Regions from separate parts of the Metabacillus hrfriensis genome, predicted to be linked through region 2. Evidence: riboswitches for the same ligand, from Rfam matches in the RefSeq annotation. Region 2 holds a riboswitch; each other region holds the start of a gene.
What was found. A riboswitch is a leader RNA that binds a small molecule or an ion and turns the genes downstream of it on or off. The one in region 2 is predicted to bind cobalamin.

Region 1: linked by a shared signal. The riboswitch ahead of QLQ22_RS13835 ((2Fe-2S) ferredoxin domain-containing protein) and the one ahead of QLQ22_RS04605 (ribonucleoside-diphosphate reductase subunit alpha) in region 2 are both predicted to bind cobalamin.
Region 3: linked by a shared signal. The riboswitch ahead of QLQ22_RS13760 (FecCD family ABC transporter permease) and the one ahead of QLQ22_RS04605 (ribonucleoside-diphosphate reductase subunit alpha) in region 2 are both predicted to bind cobalamin.
Region 4: linked by a shared signal. The riboswitch ahead of QLQ22_RS16885 (DUF4430 domain-containing protein) and the one ahead of QLQ22_RS04605 (ribonucleoside-diphosphate reductase subunit alpha) in region 2 are both predicted to bind cobalamin.

Annotation. Positions count from the first base shown of each region.
Region 1 is NZ_CP126116.1:2,777,026-2,782,177, forward strand. Features, by position in the region: gene QLQ22_RS13825 (sirohydrochlorin chelatase) at 1-755, opposite strand, end outside; gene cobJ (precorrin-3B C(17)-methyltransferase) at 778-2,400, opposite strand; gene QLQ22_RS13835 ((2Fe-2S) ferredoxin domain-containing protein) at 2,745-3,119, opposite strand; cobalamin riboswitch at 3,246-3,434, opposite strand; cobalamin riboswitch at 3,909-4,100, shown strand; gene QLQ22_RS13840 (energy-coupling factor ABC transporter permease) at 4,248-5,006, shown strand; gene QLQ22_RS13845 (energy-coupling factor ABC transporter substrate-binding protein) at 5,007-5,152, shown strand, end outside.
Region 2 is NZ_CP126116.1:906,214-911,365, forward strand. Features, by position in the region: gene QLQ22_RS04600 (ribonucleotide-diphosphate reductase subunit beta) at 1-709, opposite strand, end outside; gene QLQ22_RS04605 (ribonucleoside-diphosphate reductase subunit alpha) at 725-3,001, opposite strand; cobalamin riboswitch at 3,200-3,382, opposite strand; gene dat (D-amino-acid transaminase) at 3,630-4,463, shown strand; gene nhaC (Na+/H+ antiporter NhaC) at 4,518-5,152, opposite strand, start outside.
Region 3 is NZ_CP126116.1:2,762,511-2,767,662, forward strand. Features, by position in the region: gene QLQ22_RS13750 (ABC transporter substrate-binding protein) at 1-998, opposite strand, end outside; gene QLQ22_RS13755 (heme ABC transporter ATP-binding protein) at 1,040-1,822, opposite strand; gene QLQ22_RS13760 (FecCD family ABC transporter permease) at 1,825-2,913, opposite strand; cobalamin riboswitch at 3,040-3,200, opposite strand; gene bluB (5,6-dimethylbenzimidazole synthase) at 3,206-3,862, opposite strand; gene QLQ22_RS13770 (GHMP family kinase ATP-binding protein) at 3,957-4,823, opposite strand; gene QLQ22_RS13775 (nitroreductase family protein) at 4,994-5,152, opposite strand, start outside.
Region 4 is NZ_CP126116.1:3,417,098-3,422,249, reverse strand. Features, by position in the region: gene QLQ22_RS16895 (response regulator transcription factor) at 1-109, shown strand, start outside; gene QLQ22_RS16890 (ATP-binding protein) at 106-1,911, shown strand; cobalamin riboswitch at 2,000-2,201, shown strand; gene QLQ22_RS16885 (DUF4430 domain-containing protein) at 2,367-2,786, shown strand; gene QLQ22_RS16880 (ECF transporter S component) at 2,801-3,316, shown strand; gene QLQ22_RS16875 (cob(I)yrinic acid a,c-diamide adenosyltransferase) at 3,388-3,966, shown strand; gene sigX (RNA polymerase sigma factor SigX) at 4,264-4,800, shown strand; gene QLQ22_RS16865 (hypothetical protein) at 4,797-5,152, shown strand, end outside.

The DNA of each region.
Region 1 (5,152 bases), 1.9 Mb from region 2:
ACGTCACCTTGTAATGATTCTTCAATTCTGTCTTTTAAAATTGTTTTTAATCTAGAGTGAAACCCGAAATATCCCGCAAGCTTAAAATCAATACCCGGATGTTCATTTCCGAATTCTTCCATCATATTTTCAAGACGCTTAATTAATATACCGGTGAACAAAAAGTATGGTAGTATAATAATTTTTTTCGCACCTAATTTAATGCAGCGCTCTACACCTTCTTTAATTAATGGATCCGTTACACCCATAAATGCCGGCTCTACTAACCTATAATTTAATTTTTCCCATAATAAGCGAGCAATTTTATATAAATCACTATTCGCATCTGGATCGCTGCCGCCTCGACCCAGCAAAATTACTGCCGTGTTGTGTTCAGGTTCGGTTATGTTCCCGTCCGCTTCTTCTAAACGATCTTTACAAATTTCTACCGTTTCCTCGTGAATTCCGAATGGTCTTCCGTATGTAAAGTGAACCTCTGGATATTTTACTTTTGCTTCATCAATGGCTGCTGGTATATGAATCTTTGAATGTCCAGCTGCTAATAACATCATTGGAATAATAAAAACACTTGTTGCCCCTTTTTCAACACATGTTTGAATGCCTTGTTCAATTGTAGGTGTTTCAAACTCTAAGAAGCACGTTTCAATTAATAGCTCCCGGTCGAGCTGCGGCTTTAAATCTTCTATTGTTTTTCTTACCTGCTCATTTCCTTCTGAATCCCGGCTTCCGTGTCCAACTAGTAAAACAGCTTTCATATATTTCTCCCCTATCCTCTAATTAGTCTCCGCATGGAGCTGGTTCAATTTCTATCTTCGGTGTCATGTCTCTATAGGTATAGCCCTGAATTTTCCCGACACGTTTAAAGTACTTAAAGAACCTTTCATTTGGATGACCTTTCTCTTTATACTCGTATATAATATTTTCAATAATCTCCACTAGTTTATCTGGCTCAATACCTTCCGCCACAGGCTGTCCTGCATGAGCTGTTCTTCCTACCGTTTTCGCTCCCAAAAACAAATCAAACTTTCCTTTTCTATAAACAATTCCAATGTCCTCGTTTACTGCACCAAAGCACGCCATACCGCAGCCATTGAAGCCAAGCTTCAGCTCTTTAGGCAATTCAAGTCCGCTTAGCTTTTGATGTAACTCTTCAGCATGAGGGATGGAATCCTTTTTCTCGCCTTCGCAGAAATCACAAGCTTTCAGCTGAAAAACATCACCAATAGGTTCTAATAGGAAACCTACACTTCTTAATTTTTGAGTAATGACCTCAGGACTCGCAGTTGGAATTTTTAAATATATTTGATGGTGCGGGGTGTATTCCATTGTCCCCTCATCTCCGACTACCTCAGCGAGAGTGATCATTTGGTCTGGTGTAAACTTCTTATTTGCGATTCCTGGACTTACGGCTAATTCAAAAATCGATACTACTGGATTATTAACAGTCTCGTTTTCCAGAATCCTTTTAGGTTCACCTTCAACTTTACTAAGAGCTTCTAGAGCTAATTGTAAGGAAGCAGCAATACCGTCTATAGTTTTTACTTCAGTACTATGATCAGTTTCATTCTTGCCTTTATGGAGTGCCCATGGTTCATTTTCATGTCTTAAGCGTTCATGCGGTTTTAATCTTTGTTCAGTTGTATTTAATGTATACTTCCTTTGATACCCCCTTGGTGTAATCATTTTATTATCATAAAAAAACGTAGATGAATTCCCAATAACTACAGTCGTCAGCATACCGATATCGTAATCAAGCATATGTGCAAGATCGGTTGTCACAATCTTTTCGCTCTCACGATATGCACTCTTCACCAGCCCAACTGGTGTATCGGGTGATCGATATTGTAATAATATCCTTTGTGCCTCTTGAATTTGTCTTGTGCGGCGTCCACTCTTTGGGTTATACAGAGCTACAACAAAATCAGCTTGTGCGGCCGCTTCAATTCGTTTTTCAATTAGATCCCATGGAGTTAAATGATCACTTAAACTAATCGTGCATGCATCATGCATGATTGGTGCACCAAGAAGAGAAGCACAGGAATTAATGGCCGATATACCAGGGATTACCTCGACACTTACACCTGTTTCTTCTTTCCACCCTTTATCAATTAATACTTCATAGACCAGGCCTGCCATCCCATAAACACCTGCATCACCACTGGAAATGACTGCAACTTTATATCCTTCTTCAGCAAGACGGACAGCCGCTTGAGCACGACTTACTTCCTCGGACATTCCTGTACTAATAATTTTCTGATCGGTCAAGAGATTTTCTATTAACTCAACATATGTTTTATAACCAATGATATAATCGCTCTCTTGTATGGCTTCCTGAGCTCTATTTGTCATATGTTCAAAACTTCCAGGTCCAAAACCAATTACAAGTAACTTTCCCCGCACGTTTGCTCCTCCTTTCAAACTATCAGCCAACATAAACTGCCTGACTCTAAACTAAACGTTTCCAAGATTAATCAGTTTCGATCATCCAGAAATAAATGGCATTCTTGCCGCAGCAGGACAATTCCGGATTCATAACCTTTTTTCAATTGATTTGTTCTTCGTGTTGACGAAAAATTTTAAAAATAATAAGTGAACCAACAACGAGTACCCGTTTATGTAAAGTTGTTTGAGAATTTTTTATCCAGCATAAGTTCCCAAGGTATACCTGATACTCTATCTATGCTAATTCCCCATCAAATTCATGCTGCTATTCAGGAATCTCAAAGGATGACAAATTAACGGCTTTATTTTATTGGTTTGGATATTCCGGCTACACACTCTGTGTTTTCCGGAGCAGCAAAACCTTGTTGATCATATTTGTAAATAACGGCTTCTTCTAAAATTTCTTTTCCAGCCAAATGTTTCTGTACGATTTCACTTCCAATTTCCGGAGTAATCGCCTTGTACCATGTTCCTTCAGGATACACAATTACAACACAAGCATCCTTGCATCTTCCGTTACAGCGGGTTCGTGTCGTATGTATCAAGGTATCAAGATTCATATTTGTGACTTCCTCCCTAATCGCCTGCGTAACCTCCTCGCCTCCTTTCCTCATACAGCTGCTGCCATTGCAAATTAATACATGATGTTTCGTTTCCCTCAAATTCCAAGTTGTCATTTTAGCACTTCCAGTCCATTATTTTTTGAAAAATAAAAATGCACCCCTATATAGATAGAGGTGCACAAAAAATACATAGCAAAAGAACATAGCATTTTCTACTACACATCTACCCATAAGCCCGTGGGTATGCGTAAAAGATAGGCAGGTCTCCTGACTAAGGTTCATTGCTTTATTGCGTCTTCCCGAATATTATCAGTGACATTTGCAATAAGCTCCCCATTACAGTGGCGGGTACCGCGACGGCTTTTCACCGTACTTCCCTTTTAATCAAAATCTTGGTAAGATTTTTGAACCTATCTTTTAATTATTTAATTATTATTCTTAATGTTATTATTTCATAAATTTGTCTATTTCGATATTCATATTAAACAAGAATTCAGAAATTAGCAAACTACTTTTTAAAAAATCGGACAACAAAAAAATCCGTCCAATTATTTTGGCGGATAAAACGGAAGCGCTAAATCACATTAAAATAAGCCATTTCCCCTGCTATTCGTTTCACCATTCCCCCGAAGCAAAAGAAACTTTAATACTAAATTTATGAAACTCAGCGCCTCTACATTATTATTCTGTGAGTTGAGGTGGACACTCCTAAAATTAATGATCGAGACAGAATTAGATATATTAAGATCCTTCTCGTGTATGAAAAAACATTTATTATAAAAATATGAAACCTATTTATGCATATAGTTGGATAAAAAAGGACATAAATACCTCTTTTGATCATGCTAAATCATAGAAAAATAAATAGACAACTGCTAAACCTTATAGTAAGGTATAGACAAATTAATCAATCTTAACAGGTGCTGTACATTGAGAATGTATAGCTTAAAAGGGAAGCTCGGTGTAAGTCCGACACGGTTCCCGCCACTGTAAGTCTGAGTGACCTGCATATTGTCACTGCTTTTTATAAAAAGCGGGAAGACGCAGGAAACAATGAAGATGAGTCAGGAGACCTGCCTGTATAAAGAACATAATGTGACCTACGGGAAATAGGGAGGTGTGTGCGAAAGGATATTGCTGTGTCTGTGTGACGGGCTGACAATTGTCTTGTAAGCATTTAAACTCTAGTGGGTTTAAATGCTTTTTTTATTTGAACGCTACTAATTTTAAGGGAGATTGAAGATGAATAAAAAATCATGGCAGGTGTCACTAATCATGGTGCTGGGATTAACAAGTTATTTTTGGCTGAATTCGTACGAAGATGCTTATGCTATGCATATCATGGAAGGTTTTTTGCCTTTTGGCTGGGCGGTTTTTTGGTGGGCTGCAACACTTCCCTTCATACTTGCCGGCTTGCGTTCTATACGTAAGAAGCTTAAAGAAAACCCTGAATTGAAAACAATGCTTGGCCTGTCTGCTGCTTTTGCGTTTGTATTATCTGCCTTAAAGATTCCCTCAGTAACAGGCAGTTGCTCTCACCCAACTGGAGCAGGTTTAGGAGCCATATTGTTTGGACCTGCAGCAATGAGTGTATTGGGTACGATCGTGCTATTATTTCAGTCATTGTTATTAGCGCACGGCGGTTTGACAACCTTAGGTGCAAATGCTTTTTCGATGGCAGTCGCAGGTCCGTTGTTAGCATATGCAATCTTTAAGATCAGCATTAAAGGGAAGATATCGTTTGCGGTTGCTGTTTTTCTGGCAGCTATGCTGGGAGATTTAGGTACATACTTAGTTACTGCAGTCCAATTAGCTCTAGCATTTCCAGCTGAAGTGGGCGGATTTACAGCATCTTTTTCAAAATTTGCAGCCATCTTTGCCTTTACTCAAATTCCGTTAGCAATTAGTGAAGGATTATTAACGGTTATTGTTATGAATTTGCTACAAAAATATAATATGCCCGAATTAAATCAACTGCCTGCTGTTAAGGAGGTTAGGTAAATGAAAAATTTCATTTTGTTTTTATTCGTTATTGTGCTGGCAATTATTCCTTTATATCTCCAAAAAGATGCTGAATTTGGCGGGGCTGACGGTCAAGCAGAAGAATTAATTGAGGAAATTGCACCTGCTTATGAGCCTTGGTTCAG
Region 2 (5,152 bases):
CGCGCAGAACTTCTTTGAATATTTTTACAAACAAATCTACGTGTATTTGTTCATCACGGTTAATGTAGTTAATCATCGTGCTTGTCGCGACCATTTTTTGATTGCGGGCAAGGTTGTAGAAATAAGCAAAACCTGAGTAAAAAAACAGACCTTCAAGAATGACATCATACACAATGGATTTAAGAAGATTGCTGACGTTCGGCTCTTCAGCAAAGTCCTGATATCCATTCGTGACAAACTCGTTCCGTTTTCTTAAAATGGGTTCGCTTCTCCAATATTCAAATACTTCATCCTGCACATGCTTCGGAACAATGCTTGACAGAACATAAGAGTATGAATGATTATGGATGACTTCCTGCTGTGCGAGCATGATCATCAATGCGTTAATGCTTGAATCTGTTATATATTCCGAGACCTTTCCTGCATAATCGGTCTGGATGCTGTCAAGCAGTGCGAGCAGACCGATGATTTTCAGAAAAGCATCCTGCTCTTCTTTTGATAATTGAGGGAACTGCTTAATATCGCCGGACATATTAATTTCAAAGGGTGTCCAGAAGTTTGCCAGCATTTTTTTATATTTTGCGTAAGCCCAGGGATAGGAAACATCGTCCCAGTTCAATACATTGGAGCTGCTGCCGTTAATAATGGCTGTGGACCGGTTTGGTGCCCCTGCATCCATAATTGACCTTGCTTTCAATGAATGTGTCATGATTTTTCTCTCCTTTTAGCTCGCGCAAGACTCACAGTCTTCTATGGCACTTGAAGTAGACCGGACATAATAGGTGGTCTTTAAACCTGCCTTCCAGGCTGATAGGTGCAAGTTCAGCAATTCTTTTGCTTTTATCGTGTTCTGTACATAAAAATTAAACGAAACCGATTGATCAATATGCTTTTGTCTTGCGGCATTCTGCCTGATGCTCCACATTTGATCAATGAAATAGGCTGACTTATAGTACCATGTGGTTTCGGCATTTAAATCTGGAGCAGTAACAGGTATTTTATAATCCTTTTTCTCTTCAGAGTACATTTTTTGGAAAATTGGATCGATGCTCGCTGTACTGCCAGCAAGAATGGAGGTAGAAGCATTTGGCGCCACAGCCATCAAGTAGCCGTTGCGAAGCCCTTTTTCCATAACCTGCTGTTTTAATTCATCCCATGGCATATTTTCCGAAGTGTAATCTCTGCTTTCGAAATACTCTCCGGTATGCCATTTTGATCCCTCAAAAACTGGATAGGCTCCTTTTTCAGCAGCAAGCTTCATACTTGCCTGGATCGTGTAAAAGGCAATCTCTTCATATAACTTGTCAGCATACTGTACGGCTTCTTCGTCTTCCCATTTCAGACGTTTTAAAGCAAGCAGGTGATGCCAGCCGAATGTTCCAAGGCCGACTGCACGGTATTTCTGATTGGTGAGTTTAGCCTGCATCACAGGTATGTCATTCAGATCTATCACGTTATCGAGCATTCTGACCTGGATGGTAATAAGACGCTCAAGCACTTCATCAGCGGCAGCTCTTGCAAGATTAATAGATGACAGATTGCAGACAACAAAATCACCCGGCGTTTTAACGGTGATGATTTTTCCGTCTTCTGTGAATTGCTCATCCATTGTCGTTGCGCTCTGATTTTGAGTTATCTCTGTACACAGATTGCTGCAATAGACCATGCCCTTATGTGAATTCGGATTGCTGCGATTCACTTCATCACGATAAAACATGAATGGGGTGCCTGATTCAAGCTGGCCTTTCATGATGCCTTTCATAATTTCAATAGCAGGTACGGTTTGTTTAGATAGATCAGGATGATTGACGCATTCCCAATACTTATCGCGGAAGGAGCCGAAACCTTTTCCTTCATCGTAAAAATCTTCTAAGGAATACCCCATCACTTTACGGACTTCATGCGGATCAAATAAATGCCAGTCGCCGCGGTTTTCCGCCTGCTCCATGAAAAGATCCGGCAAGCAGACACCTGTAAATAAGTCATGAGTTCTTAAACGCTCATCGCCATTATTCAGCTTTGAATCCAGGAATGAAAAGATATCTTTATGCCACACATCCAAATAGACAGCGATGGCTCCTTTCCTTTGACCGAGCTGGTCTACACTTACTGCCGTATTATTCAGCTGCTTCATCCATGGGATGACACCGGATGAGACCCCTTTAAAGCCTTTGATGTCACTTCCGCGGCTGCGGATTTTTCCTAAATAAACTCCGATGCCTCCGCCTGATTTTGAAAGATTTGCAATATCTGTATTGCTGTCAAAGATTCCTTGCAGACTATCATCTACTGTATCTATAAAACAGCTCGACAGCTGGCCAACAGGCTTGCCGGCATTTGAAAGCGTCGGTGTAGCAACGGTCATGTACAAATTGCTGAGGGCCCAGTAAGCTTCTTTGACAAGCTGCAGACGGTGCTCTGTCTTTTCATTGGCCATTAGCGTCATGGCAATGACCAAATAACGTTCCTGAGGCAGTTCAAATATTTTTTTATCAAAATCTCTTGCTAAGTAGCGGTCAGACAGAGTGCGAAGTCCAATATATGTAAACAGCTTATCTTTTTCCGGCTGAATGATGGAAGAGAGGCTTTCTATTTCTTCATGTGAATAGGCGTTAAGCAAATGCGGACTGTATATGCCCTTATCAGTGAGTGTTTGGATTAAGTTCACAAACGAATCATATCCATTATGCTGATTGCGGTTGAATGCAGCTTCCTTATAAAGCTTTCTTAGATAAATGCGAGCACAAAAGTAAGTCCATTGAGGCTCAAGCTCACTAATATTGGAGAGGCCTTCGAGAATAAGGAGATTGGAGATTTGGGATGTTGTATATTCACTGCGGCCATCGATGCTTTGGATGACTCTTGTGCTGTAATCATCCAGGTCAAGCTCTTTAAAGTCGTGTCCGATTTCATCTATGAAATTCTTAATCCGTTTTTCTGAAAATGGGGATTTCTCAAGTGTAAGTTCATTAAAAATAATAGTTGCCATTGTGGTTGCCATTTGACATCCTCCTAAAAAATAATAAAAAAGCGCAAGCGCCATTATCAGCTTCTAGTTCTGAACGGGGAGCCTGAATTTTTATGCCTAAAAAAAATCCGCTCATGGGATCATGAGCGGATCAAACGATAGAATAACAGGGTGAAAGCAGTCCTGTTATTAACCATCGTTCCATCTCCTCAGTCCCCGAAGAATTCGAAACTATCTAGCAATCAAATGGCAGGTCTCCTGACTTGTGATCATTCTTCGCTGAGTCCTTCCCATACTTCAATCTCGTACAGTGGTAATCCCAGTTCGTCACACTTACAGTTGCGGGGACAGTTCCGGATTTGCACCGGATTCCCTTTTAAGCCAATAAATTGGCACCTTTGCTCGCTGTTGTTTTTCAATATGTAGTATTGTAGTTTTGATTAAATATCAATATGTTGTGTTCTTGGCTAATTTCATCATAATGGACAGGAAAAGAAATTTCAACTTAAATCTTCTGAAATTCAAATAAAAATGTAAAACCATTTTACAGACCAGCGTGTTTCATCATAACATAGGGAGAGGAAGTTTTTCATTCAATCACATTTATTCGATCCGATTTATTTTTGAAAACAGCTTTCAATCTAAATAAAGGAGCCTTCATATGTACATACTTTTAAACGGTAAATTTAAACAGAAAAACGAAGTATCCATTGACTTTGAGGATAGAGGATATCAATTCGGGGATGGTGTGTACGAGGTTATTAGAGTATATAATGGCTCATATTTTGCGATGAAAGAGCATATGGAGCGATTTGTCAGAAGTGCAAAAGAGATTAAGATTGTACTGCAGAATACAGCAGAGGAATTAACGGCGATGCTTAATGAGCTGCTTCGGAAAAATCAAGTGCAGGACGGCGCGGTCTATATGCAAATCACACGGGGCGTAACAGGGAGGAAGCACCTTTTCCCCGGGCAAGACGTTAAGCCTCAAATTGTGGCCTATCCAATTCCCTGTTCAAAACCTGCAGCAGAACAGGAAAAAGGAATTAAACTGCATTTGATGGAGGATGTCCGCTGGCTCAGATGTGACATTAAAAGTTTGAATTTGCTGGGGAATGTCCTTGCAAAGCAGGAAGCTTTTGAAAATGGTGCATATGAGGCTCTGCTGCACAGGGGCGAGCATATAACGGAAGGCTCTTCATCCAATTTTTACGGAGTAAGGAACGGTGTGATTTATACTCATCCTGCCAATAACTTGATTTTAAATGGCATCACACGGATGAAGGTCGTTGAACTGTGTGAAAAAAACGGTTTAACGCTAATCGAAGAAATGATCAAAGCAGATGATCTTGTAAACCTTGATGAAGCTTTTATTACTTCAACAACCAGTGAAGTCATTCCAGTTATTGAGATTGACTCAATGAAAGTCAATGGGGGAGTACCGGGTCCGGTTACGAGAGAACTTCAGCGATTGTTTGAGGAAATGATAGATTAAGATTTTCAGGATCATAATAAAAAAGGAAAGAGCTATAGCTCTTTCCTTTTTTTATTATGATGCAATTGATTCTAAGTTTGGATTCCCGTTATTTTTACGTTCAGGAAGAAACCCGTACAAAATGCTGAACAAAGGAGAAAGACATAAAAATAATGCAAATGGGATGTATACGATGGCGTCAACACCAAGAGTCTGTGCGAAAAAGGCTCCGCTGACCCCCCATGGAACTAATGGATTGAAGAGTGTACCGCCATCATCAAGGGATCTTGATAGATATTTTTTATTGATATTCAGTTTTTCATAAACTCCCTTGTAGGATTGACCGGGAATAAAAATGGATAAGTATTGCTCACCTGTAACTAAATTGACTCCTATTGAAGAAGAAACCGTTGCAAGGATAAGCTGGCCCTTTGTTTTTACCCGACGTATCAAACCGTTCAAAAGTGTTTGAATCAACTGCAGCTTGTCCATTAATCCACCTAAAGCAAAGGCGATCATGATAAGTGAGATGGACCACATCATGGACTGCAGACCGCCGCGATTCAGCATATTTTGAACCATTTCTTGTTCAATGCTGAAAGTTGTGCCGTTTTGAAGAACATTTAAGAATTGGGCAAAAGTGGCATGATCCTGAAATAAGATTCCAGTTGCACATGCCGTGGCAACTCCAACTGCAAGAGCAGGAATGA
Region 3 (5,152 bases), 1.9 Mb from region 2:
TCAAATTTCTCAGGATAAAATGCCCTTGCTAATGTATTAAGTGCTTGAGGGCCGCGAATTCCCTCTGCACCTGCAGTTAGCGGAAGAACCACAAAACGCTTGTTTTTGATAGCTGATACATCTTGAAGAGCAGGATGTGCTAACAAATAAGCTTTCTTTTGTTCCACTGTCGTATTTCCATAGTCCATAATGACAATCACTTCAGGATTTCGTTTCACAACCTCTTCCCAAGTTACGCTTGCCCAGCCTTTTTCAATATCGCTAAAAATATTGTGTCCCCCAGCAAGAGTGATAATATTATTTAAAAAGTTTTGAGCAGAAGTAAATGGCTCTTTTTCACCGCTATCATAAACAAATACGTTAACTGGATCTTCGATGTTGCCTAATTTCGTTTCGATATCGTTCATATCGGTCTTAATGGCAGTGATTAATTCTTCAGCTCTGTCTTCCACTCGAAAGATTTTTCCTATATTGCTGATGTCAGAAAATACATCATCCATGGTAGGTGCTACTATATTTGACGATTCATGAAGATATGCTTTAATACCAAAACTCTCTAGTTCCTCTATAGAACCAACCGCTTCTTCTTTATATGCACTTTCCCAGCCTGCATATACAAAATCAGGTTCTGCTTTTAATAAAACTTCCTGACTCGGATATTCATCAGCAAGGATAGGAACCTTTTCGTATTTTTCCTTCAGCTCCGGTAAAATTTCATCATCTAAATATGCAGTTCCTGCCATTGAATCTTCGAGTCCAAGTGCCAGCATAATTTCAGTAATATGCTGATTTAAACTTACAGCTCTTTTTGGAGCTTCTCTAAACTGAATTTTACGATCCAGATTATTAATTTCTATAACTTCATTTTCAGTTTCTTCTTGTGCTATATCGGTGTTCTCTTGTTCTCCGATCACTTCCGTTTGTTGATTGCAGCCAGAAATAAAAAGAAGCATACAAACCATTAATCCCATTCGTATTTTATCTATTTTAAATTTCATTTTTTCCTCTCCTTTTCCTATAACAATGTTTTTTCTGAAATCTAGTCATATAAAAGACTCTCCGACAAAAAAGTAATATGTGTCTTTTTTGTTAATGGATGTATATTGATATCTGCATTGACTCTGAAGATTTCCTTTAATAATTGTTTTGTCAGTACTTCTTCTGGGGAGCCGTAAGCTGCAATTTCTCCTTGGTGCATAACAAATATACGATCACAGTAATAAGCAGCTAGATTTAAATCATGTAATGCTGCAATAACAGTAATGTTTTTCAGCTTCTGAACTAAATCCATAATTTGTATTTGATGATGTACATCTAAATGATTGGTTGGTTCATCAAGTAAGAGTACCTTGGCTTCTTGTGCAAGAGCTCTTGCAATCATGACCCGTTGTTTTTCACCGCCAGATAATGAAGAAAAACTCCGCTGTTTGAATTCCTGCATTCCAACCTTTTCTAAGGCCAGGTCTATAATGTCTTCATCATGTTTTGTATCTGCTTTAAGAAAGCCTTTGTGAGGGGAACGGCCCATCAATACAATTTCTCTTACTGTGAAATCAAATGTGACAGGTGATTCCTGACTGACAATAGCGAGGTGCTGTGATAACTTACGGGAAGACATTTTATCTATATATTCACCTGAAAGAGTGATAACACCAGCATCTGGTCTTATCACACGAGACATATTTTTTAATAAAGTGGATTTACCGCTTCCGTTTGGACCAATAATACCTGCTACTTCACCAGAATGAATATTCAGATTAACTTCTTTAAGTACTTTTCGTTTTCCAATAGAAGCTGAAATATCTTTTATTGAAACATCCATGCTTAGCCCCCTCCTCCAAATGAATATGAACTCTTGCGTAAAAGCCAAATAAAAAATGGAGCACCGCAAAGAGCTGTTACGATCCCAATTGGCATTTCCTCGGGAGCAATGATAAGTCTTGCAAATAAATCAGCCATCACAAGAAATACAGACCCCATTAAAGCACTGATGGGGATATGCATTTTATGGTCAGATCCAAGGATGAGACGAACAATATGAGGAATCATTAATCCGATAAAACCAATGGCTCCACTGACAGCAACTAAAACCCCTGTTAGTAGTGCAGTAACTAAAATTAATATTTTTCGAAATACTTCTACGTTCAACCCTAAAGTAACAGCTGCCTCTTCCCCCATTAAGAGCAAATTCATATAGCGATACTGGCTCCAAATGAAAATAAAAACAATAACTGTTATTACAAAAGGTATAGGTATGTGCTTCCAGTTTGCTCCTGCCAAGCTTCCCATCATCCAAAACAACGCATCCCTTATCCCTTCTTGACGAGGTGCAGAAATGACGATGAAGCTTGTAAATGCAGATAGAATCATAGAAACTGAAATTCCAGCTAATAGGAGACGTTCAGTTGAAATTCTTCCCCCGACTTGCGACAGTAGAAAAACCAGAACAACTGAAAGAAGCGAGCCTAAAAATGCAGCAAGTGATAATGCATATTGTCCAAACATTGAAAACGCACCAAAGATAATGACTAGTGTAGCCCCAACAGATGCACCCGATGAAACTCCTAGTATATAGGGATCCGCTAACGAATTCCGAACCAAAGCTTGTATTGTTGTACCAGCGATAGTTAACCCGGCGCCTACAATTACTCCTAATATCACTCTTGGAAAACGAATGTTCCAAATGATATTCTCTTCTGCTTTAGACCATGTGACAGGAATCCATTCTTGTAAAATTGGAATTTTATAAGCTATGATTTTCCAAAATGTTGCCGGATGAATTGAAACAGGACCAACCATCACTGCAATCGTTACTACTGTGATAAGAGCAATGACTAAGAGCATAACAATGCTTATATGTTTGTAACCCCCAATGGCTTCCTGCTTATGACTATTAATAGAAATCAACTCCATTCTTCAAAAAACGCTCCTCTGATTCGAAATGCAGAAATTAAGACAAATAAAAAACGCCCACCTAAACCATGAGCGAACTTAAACTAAAAAGAGAAAAAGGATACACTTAAAAGCACTCTCTCCATTCCCGCAGTAATAATAAAGGCAGATCTCCTGACTTATGCATCACCCTGCTTTAAGCACTTCCTATAAAATAAAACCATTTAACAGTGTGCGGGGAAGTTCTGGATTCACACCACATTTCCCTATTAAGTCCACCTTAGGACACCTTCACTTCTAAATAATTATTGTTTCAATCACCCTGATGTTTGTTTTCCCCCCATTTATTTTCATAGATAAGCTGTTCTAAAGGATGCCTTTTTTCCCAATTAGCTAATTCTAAAATAGGTTTCTCCGGATATTCATCCGTATAACCAATAGATAGAAGAGCGATAGGATCTATATGAAGAGGGATATCTAAAATGTCACGAATATCATTCTTTTTATAAAAACTTACCCACCCTAAGGCAAGCCCTTCAGCACAAGCTGCCAGCCACATATTTTGAATGGCACAGGCTGTTGAAAGAATATCTGTTTCAGGAATTGAATTTCTCCCTAATACATGTGAACCTCCTCTTGCTGGGTCGCAAGTTACACATATTGTGATTGGAGCTTCTTTTATACCTTCTACTTTTAAACCAAGAAATCTTGTTTCTCTTTCTCCATCATAATGAATAGCTAATGCTCGTCTTTCCTTGTCTGCTGCCCAAGCTAATTTTTCTTTTATTTTTTCAGATGAAATGATTATGAAATTCCAAGGCTGCATAAATCCAACTGAAGGTGCATGGTGAGCAGCGTTTAATATTCTATGTATAATATCTTTAGAAATAGGGACAGACAGAAAGCTTCGAATATCTCTTCTCTTGTAAATTACTTTATAAACAGATTCTTTTTCTTCTTTAGAAAACATAAAATTTCTCTCCTCTATTTTCTAAAAAGTTTTCACTAACTTACATTTTCCGGAATCCAGCAAAACTTCATTGTCAATTATTAAGTCAGTCTACTCAGTTTGATCTATGAAAATAATAGAAAGGTTTCATGTTAGGCTGATTGCTCAACTGGATAATACGTTTAGAAATTGTTTCTGCAATTTCGCCAATATTCTCAAAAGACGGATTCAATAAAACCCCTAGAACAGTGCCGCTGTGAGCGATGATAAGTCCTCCATCGTACTTTAAAGCAAAGCTTTTAAATTCATTAAAATAACGTTTTGGCAATATTTTTTGGTTTATACTGGCGCTTAGTGTCGCTGCTTGACAAACAAAAGACAAATCCTGAAATTCTATTCCTAATTTAACCAAATCATATGCCTTTGAGAAAACGGCTTGATCCTCCTTGCTATATCGTTTGGGCTGTCTGTTAAATTCAAGCGTATTAATTGTTCCTCCTAAATCCATTCCGATCAAAACGAAGGATGGTAAAGGACCTAGCGTCTCTATTAATTGTCCATGAATGTAGTCGTATGCAACCACCTCTTTATACATAACACCATCAGTAGGCTCAATCTCACTGGAAATCCGTGAGATGATCTCTTCTGACAAGGGTATGGAATAACTATCCGCAACAGCCTTCATTGCCGCAACAACATCAGCTGAACTACTGGCCAATCCTTTACCCCTCGGAATATTCGAGTTAACCTCCAAATGCCCTCCGCCTTTTAAATCAAACCATTGAAACACCTTTTTGCATGCCTCTACCGCTTTTGTATTTGAGAGTGATCCAGTAATCTCACCCATCTTGTTATAAGGAATAAAAACAGCGTTGCTCTTTAAAATTGGTATAGGCAGCGATATTAAAAATGGGCGTTCACATAAAACGCCTTGAACAAGTTCGCCAAACGTACCATTGCACCTTCCTATTCCCACCTTCATGCCAAAAACCCCTTTTTCCCATCAGCCAAACTATTAAAGGATACAAAAATACATATCTACATCGCTTAAATAGATGGGAGGTTTTGCTCTATTTTCTCCCTAACAAGAGACTGCCTTATTGTAGAATTGGGTTCAGCCTGTTGGTTCTTCCTTAAAATTGTCTCTTCTTTCTATAACCAAACCGTTTTTTCTTCAAAGGATGTTCTTGCGGAAGTCTTCATCTTCTTTAAAGCCTCTTCATCTGGATACCCAATAAATATATTCCCTATTATCTTCTTATTCTCAGGCGCACCAATGAACTGATACATCCGTTTATCATGAACAAGCCC
Region 4 (5,152 bases), 2.5 Mb from region 2:
ACATGTAAAACGCCTGAGAGAAAAACTGAGCAAGGTATCACCGGATGCAGCTGCCATGATTGTGACTGTATGGGGAGTTGGATACAAATTTGAGGTAGGCAGTGAATGATGTTTTGGAAAAGCGTTGTCGGTAAACTGTGGTTTACCATTTTATTGCTCGTTTCATTTGTTTTATTAATTCTGACTGTGCTTCTTCTGGAATTCATTGAAAATTATCATGTGGACGAGGCCAAACGGGAGCTTACACAATTAGCCAACAAAATCTCTGTTATTCTTGAAAAACATGAAGATCAAGAACTGGCGAGGTCAATCTCATGGGAACTGGCCGATGAGCTTACAAGCATCATCATCGTGGAAGATCAGAACAAATACTGGTTTTCGCCAAAGAAATTTGACAGTACCCCTGTTTTTGAAATGGAGGATATTCAGAATGACAGCGAGCTGTCTAAAGTATTTGCAGATCAAAAAAATGTCAGCAAGCTCACCCAACTCTCCATTGAGCAGCAGATCAGTTCGGATAATAACGAGGAAGTGCTGGTCGTCGGCGTACCCTATGAGCTGAAAAATGGAGAAAACGGGGCAGTGTTTATGTCGCAGTCGCTGCTTGCTGTTCATGAAACAACAAAGCATACGACAAAATATATTCTGCTTGCGGCAGGTATTGCCATTGTATTAACAACGATATTCGCATTCTTTCTATCAACAAGAATCACTTATCCGCTCAGAAAAATGCGGGAAGTAACGCAGGAGCTTACACGAGGAAAATTTGATACGAAGGTGCCGATTTTAAGTCATGACGAAATTGGCGAGCTTGCCGTCGCGTTTAATCAAATGGGCAGGCAGCTGAAATTCAATATCAATGCACTCAACCAGGAAAAAGAACATTTAACCAGTATTTTAAGCAGTATGGCAGATGGAGTCATTACGCTGAATATTGACGGGACGATTCTCGTCACCAATCCCCCTGCTGAACGGTTTCTTCAGTCCTGGTACTACGAACAAAAAATGCAAATTAATGAGGGAGAGGAAATCCCTCCAGTAGCAAAAGAATTATTTCAAAGAGTTGTCAGCACAGAGAGAGAACACATAGTCGAGGTCAATCTGCAGGGCAGAAGCTGGGTGATGGTTATGAGCCCTCTCTATAACCAGTCATATGTTCGGGGTGCAGTTGCTGTTCTCAGAGATATGACAGAAGAGAGAAGGCTGGATAAGCTGCGGAAGGATTTTATTGCCAATGTAAGTCATGAGCTGAGAACGCCGATTGCCATGCTGCAGGGATACAGTGAAGCGATCGTCGATGACATTGCAAGCTCTGAAGAAGAGAAAAAGGAGATTGCACAGGTAATCTACGATGAATCGCTGCGCATGGGAAGACTTGTTAACGATTTACTGGACCTGGCAAGAATGGAAGCCGGTCACATTTCTCTGAATTTAGAACGAATCTCTATTCATGAGTTTATTGAAAAAATCAACCGAAAATTCCAGGGACTTGCAAGGGACAAAAAAATTACGTTAACCTCTTCATTTTCGATAGATGACCCTGAGTTTGTTTTAGATCCCGATAAAATTGAGCAGGTTTTGACGAATCTTATTGATAATGCGATCAGGCATACGCTTGAAGGGGGATCTGTTGAAATTCATGTTCAAACCGTTGCAGGCGGCATGAAAATAGATGTAAAAGACACAGGTACAGGTATTGTAGAAGAAGATCTGCCTTTTGTCTTTGAACGGTTTTATAAAGCAGATAAAGCAAGAACGAGAGGCCGTTCGGGCACGGGACTTGGCCTCGCGATTGCAAAAAACATCGTAGATGCCCATTCCGGCACGATCAATGTACACAGCAAGGTAAATGAAGGTACAGCATTCAGCTTCTATTTGCCTCGAAAAAGCGATCTTTCTGATAGAACGTGACGAAAATTCTTGTTTCATAAGGAACGCCTTATAAAATTACTGTTGAAGACCTGAGTCATTTTATGTAAAATAAGACTGAATTAAAAATCGTATATTTTGAGATATAGGTGCTTTACGCTTAATAGGGAATCGGGTGCAATGCCTGAACTGTCCCCGCAACTGTATTTGCCGACGAAACTTTGGTTAAACCACTATATAATCAGATGGCTCTCTTGCTGTTTATTATATGGGAAGGTTCAAGTGGAGAATGAAGCAAAAGTCAGTAGACCTGCCGGAATCTCTTACATTGTTTGTATTCTTCGGGGGTTGAGCATAGAAACGGCAGGATTTATGTTTCATTGCATACAATCTGTTTCTTATTATGCCGTTTATTAAGCCCATCTGCAGATGGGCTTTTTGTTTTGTGGTTTCATGTTTCACAAAATAGTTACATACAGATGAAGGAGAGATTAGTTGTGAATAAATTTTTAAGCTTACTGTCTGTTTTATTTTTAGCGCTGCTTGCAGCTTGCGGAAATACAGCAGAGGAGCCGAAGAAGGAAGCTCAGGGATCAGAGCAGGCCGCTGAAAATGGAGAAAAAGCAGAAGAGACAAAAGCTGTTGTTACACTGACTAAAAACGAAATGGCAGAGAAAGTTGATTCAAAAGAAGTATCTTTTGAAGAAGGGCAGACTCTGATGGATGCAATGAAAGCGAATTTTGAAGTGGAAGAAGCTGGAGGGTTCATCAGCGGAATTGATGGAATGATGGCAAGCGATAAGGATAAAACCTACTGGCACTTAATCGTAAATGGAGAAGATGCGATGACTGGTGCTAATGAAATCGAGCTGAAAGATGGAGATAAAGTAGAGTTCGATTTAAGAAAATATGAGTAATCCTGGATCACGTTATGACAACTAGAAGAATCAGTCTGCTTTCCCTGCTGATTGCTTTATCAGTTGTAGGGCGAATGGCCTTTCAATTTGTTCCGAACGTCCAGCCAATGACAGCGATTATTCTGATTACTTCAATCCTAATTGGTCCTGTAAATGGCATGATTGTAGCCGTATTAGGCTGCTTCTTGAGCAATTTGCTGCTCGGAATGGGAACATGGACAATCTGGCAAATGCTCGCATGGGGTACACTCGCGTTATTATCAGGTTTTTTAGGCAAATTTGTGAAATCAAATCGTCTGATCATCTTTACACCCATTTCTGTATTGTCGGGTTATCTTTTCGGGTTTGTTGTATCACTGAATATGTTTGTATTAACTGACCATGGCTTAGCTTATTACCTTGCAGGCTTGCCTTTTGATACAGCACATGCAATCGGAAATGGAATTTTCTTTCTTCTGCTTTATCCTGTTATGCGAAAAACGTTTGAGTATTACTTGAATAAGAAGGATTATGGCATAACAATGCAATAAGAAAAATGGTAAAATAAAAGAGCGATTAGATTCGCTCTTTTTATTTTAAACCCTAAAGGAGCTGCTTAAAATTGAATCTGTATACGAGAACTGGCGACAAAGGGAAAACAAGTATAATTGGCGGCCGTGTCGACAAAGATGACTTAAGAGTCGAGGCATACGGCACAATTGATGAAGTAAATTCATTTGTCGGACTTGCCATGACGTGGCTTCATGAAGAAAAACTGATTGACTTGTATCATGAATTTGAAAAGATCCAGCATGAACTGTTTGATTGCGGCAGTGATCTTGCGGTTATACATGGCAAACAGAAGCATCCCTATAAAACAACAGCTGAAATGATTGCATTTTTAGAAGAAAGAATCGATCATTATTCTGCTGAAGCTCCTCCGCTGCAGCGATTTATCCTTCCCGGAGGCACACAAGCAGCATCCGCGATACATATTGCAAGAACAGTAGCCAGAAGAGCTGAACGCTGCATCGTTTCCCTGCAGAAGCAGACGGAGATTAATGAACACGTATTAACATATATGAATAGATTGTCAGATTACTTCTTTGCTGCTGCAAGAGTCGCGAATGCGAGGCTTGGCTCTAAAGATGTAGAATACGAAAGAAGCGCAATCGTATTTACGAAGCCTAAACAATCATAAAATAGCTGGAAATAAAGGAAGGGAGCACCTTCCTTTTTATACGTTCAGGAATTTATAAAAGTCAAAAGGCTGTGGATTATATAATAAAGATATCTGCGTTCGGAGCCGGCGCCGATGCCTAGATGCGTGTCAGAACGAATCCGCCAAAAAAGTCACAAACGGACTTTTCTTGCGGATTCTTATCTGTCATGCTTGAGCTAAACGGGCGCTTGAACTTTTCTTGAACAGATATATAGTGAATAATATGTAACTTTTTATAAAACAAAATCGACTAATGGTGTGATCGGAGGTACATTCATGGAAGAGGCCTTTCAGAGGATCTATGAAAAATATCATGGAGATATTTTTCAATTTTTATTTTATATGGTAAAAAATCGTGAGCAGGCTGAAGACCTCGTTCAGGAAGTATATATCCGCATTTTAAAATCCTATGACAGCTTTGAAGGCAGAAGCAGTGAAAAAACGTGGATTTTTTCTATAGCAAGGCATGTTGCCATTGACTTTTTCAGAAAGCAAAAAACATTGAAGCAAAGAATTCTTGAAACATTTGACTGGGACCGGCAGCAAATAAAGGATGTTCAGCCATTGCCTGAGGAAATTGCCGCTCAAAATGAAGAATTGCAGGGAATTTACCGTTCTCTTGACAGCTGTACAGTAGATCAGCGCTCTGTCATCATTCTCCGTTATCTTCAAGGGCTGTCCATTGCTGAGACTGCGGCTGCACTTGGCTTTACTGAGAGTAAGGTGAAGACCACACAGCACAGAGCATTAAAAGCATTAAAAAAACATTTGGCAGACCATAATGTGAGGGAGGAGGGGATTTTAAAGGGATGAACAAATCAAATTGGAATGAAGAACAAATTGCAAAAGCCATAAAAAAGCTTCCGGTGATTGAAGATAAACGGACTTCTGCCGAAATTTATGCCCGATTGCCGAAAAATGAATATAAACACAGAAAGCCCTGGGTGACACCTGCTTTCGCAAGCATCGCCGCACTTTTAATTCTCTTATTGATATCGCCATACTTCCTTAATCAGCTCGGAGTAAATGAAAGCAAATCAGATTCAAGCATGGACAAAGCAAGTTATGAACAAGCAGAGCAATCCATCCAGGACTCAAGTTTAAAGAGTGAATCTAACCTTTACGTTCAGTCTGAAAAAACCACATTTGTTGCCCGTCCCGAAGA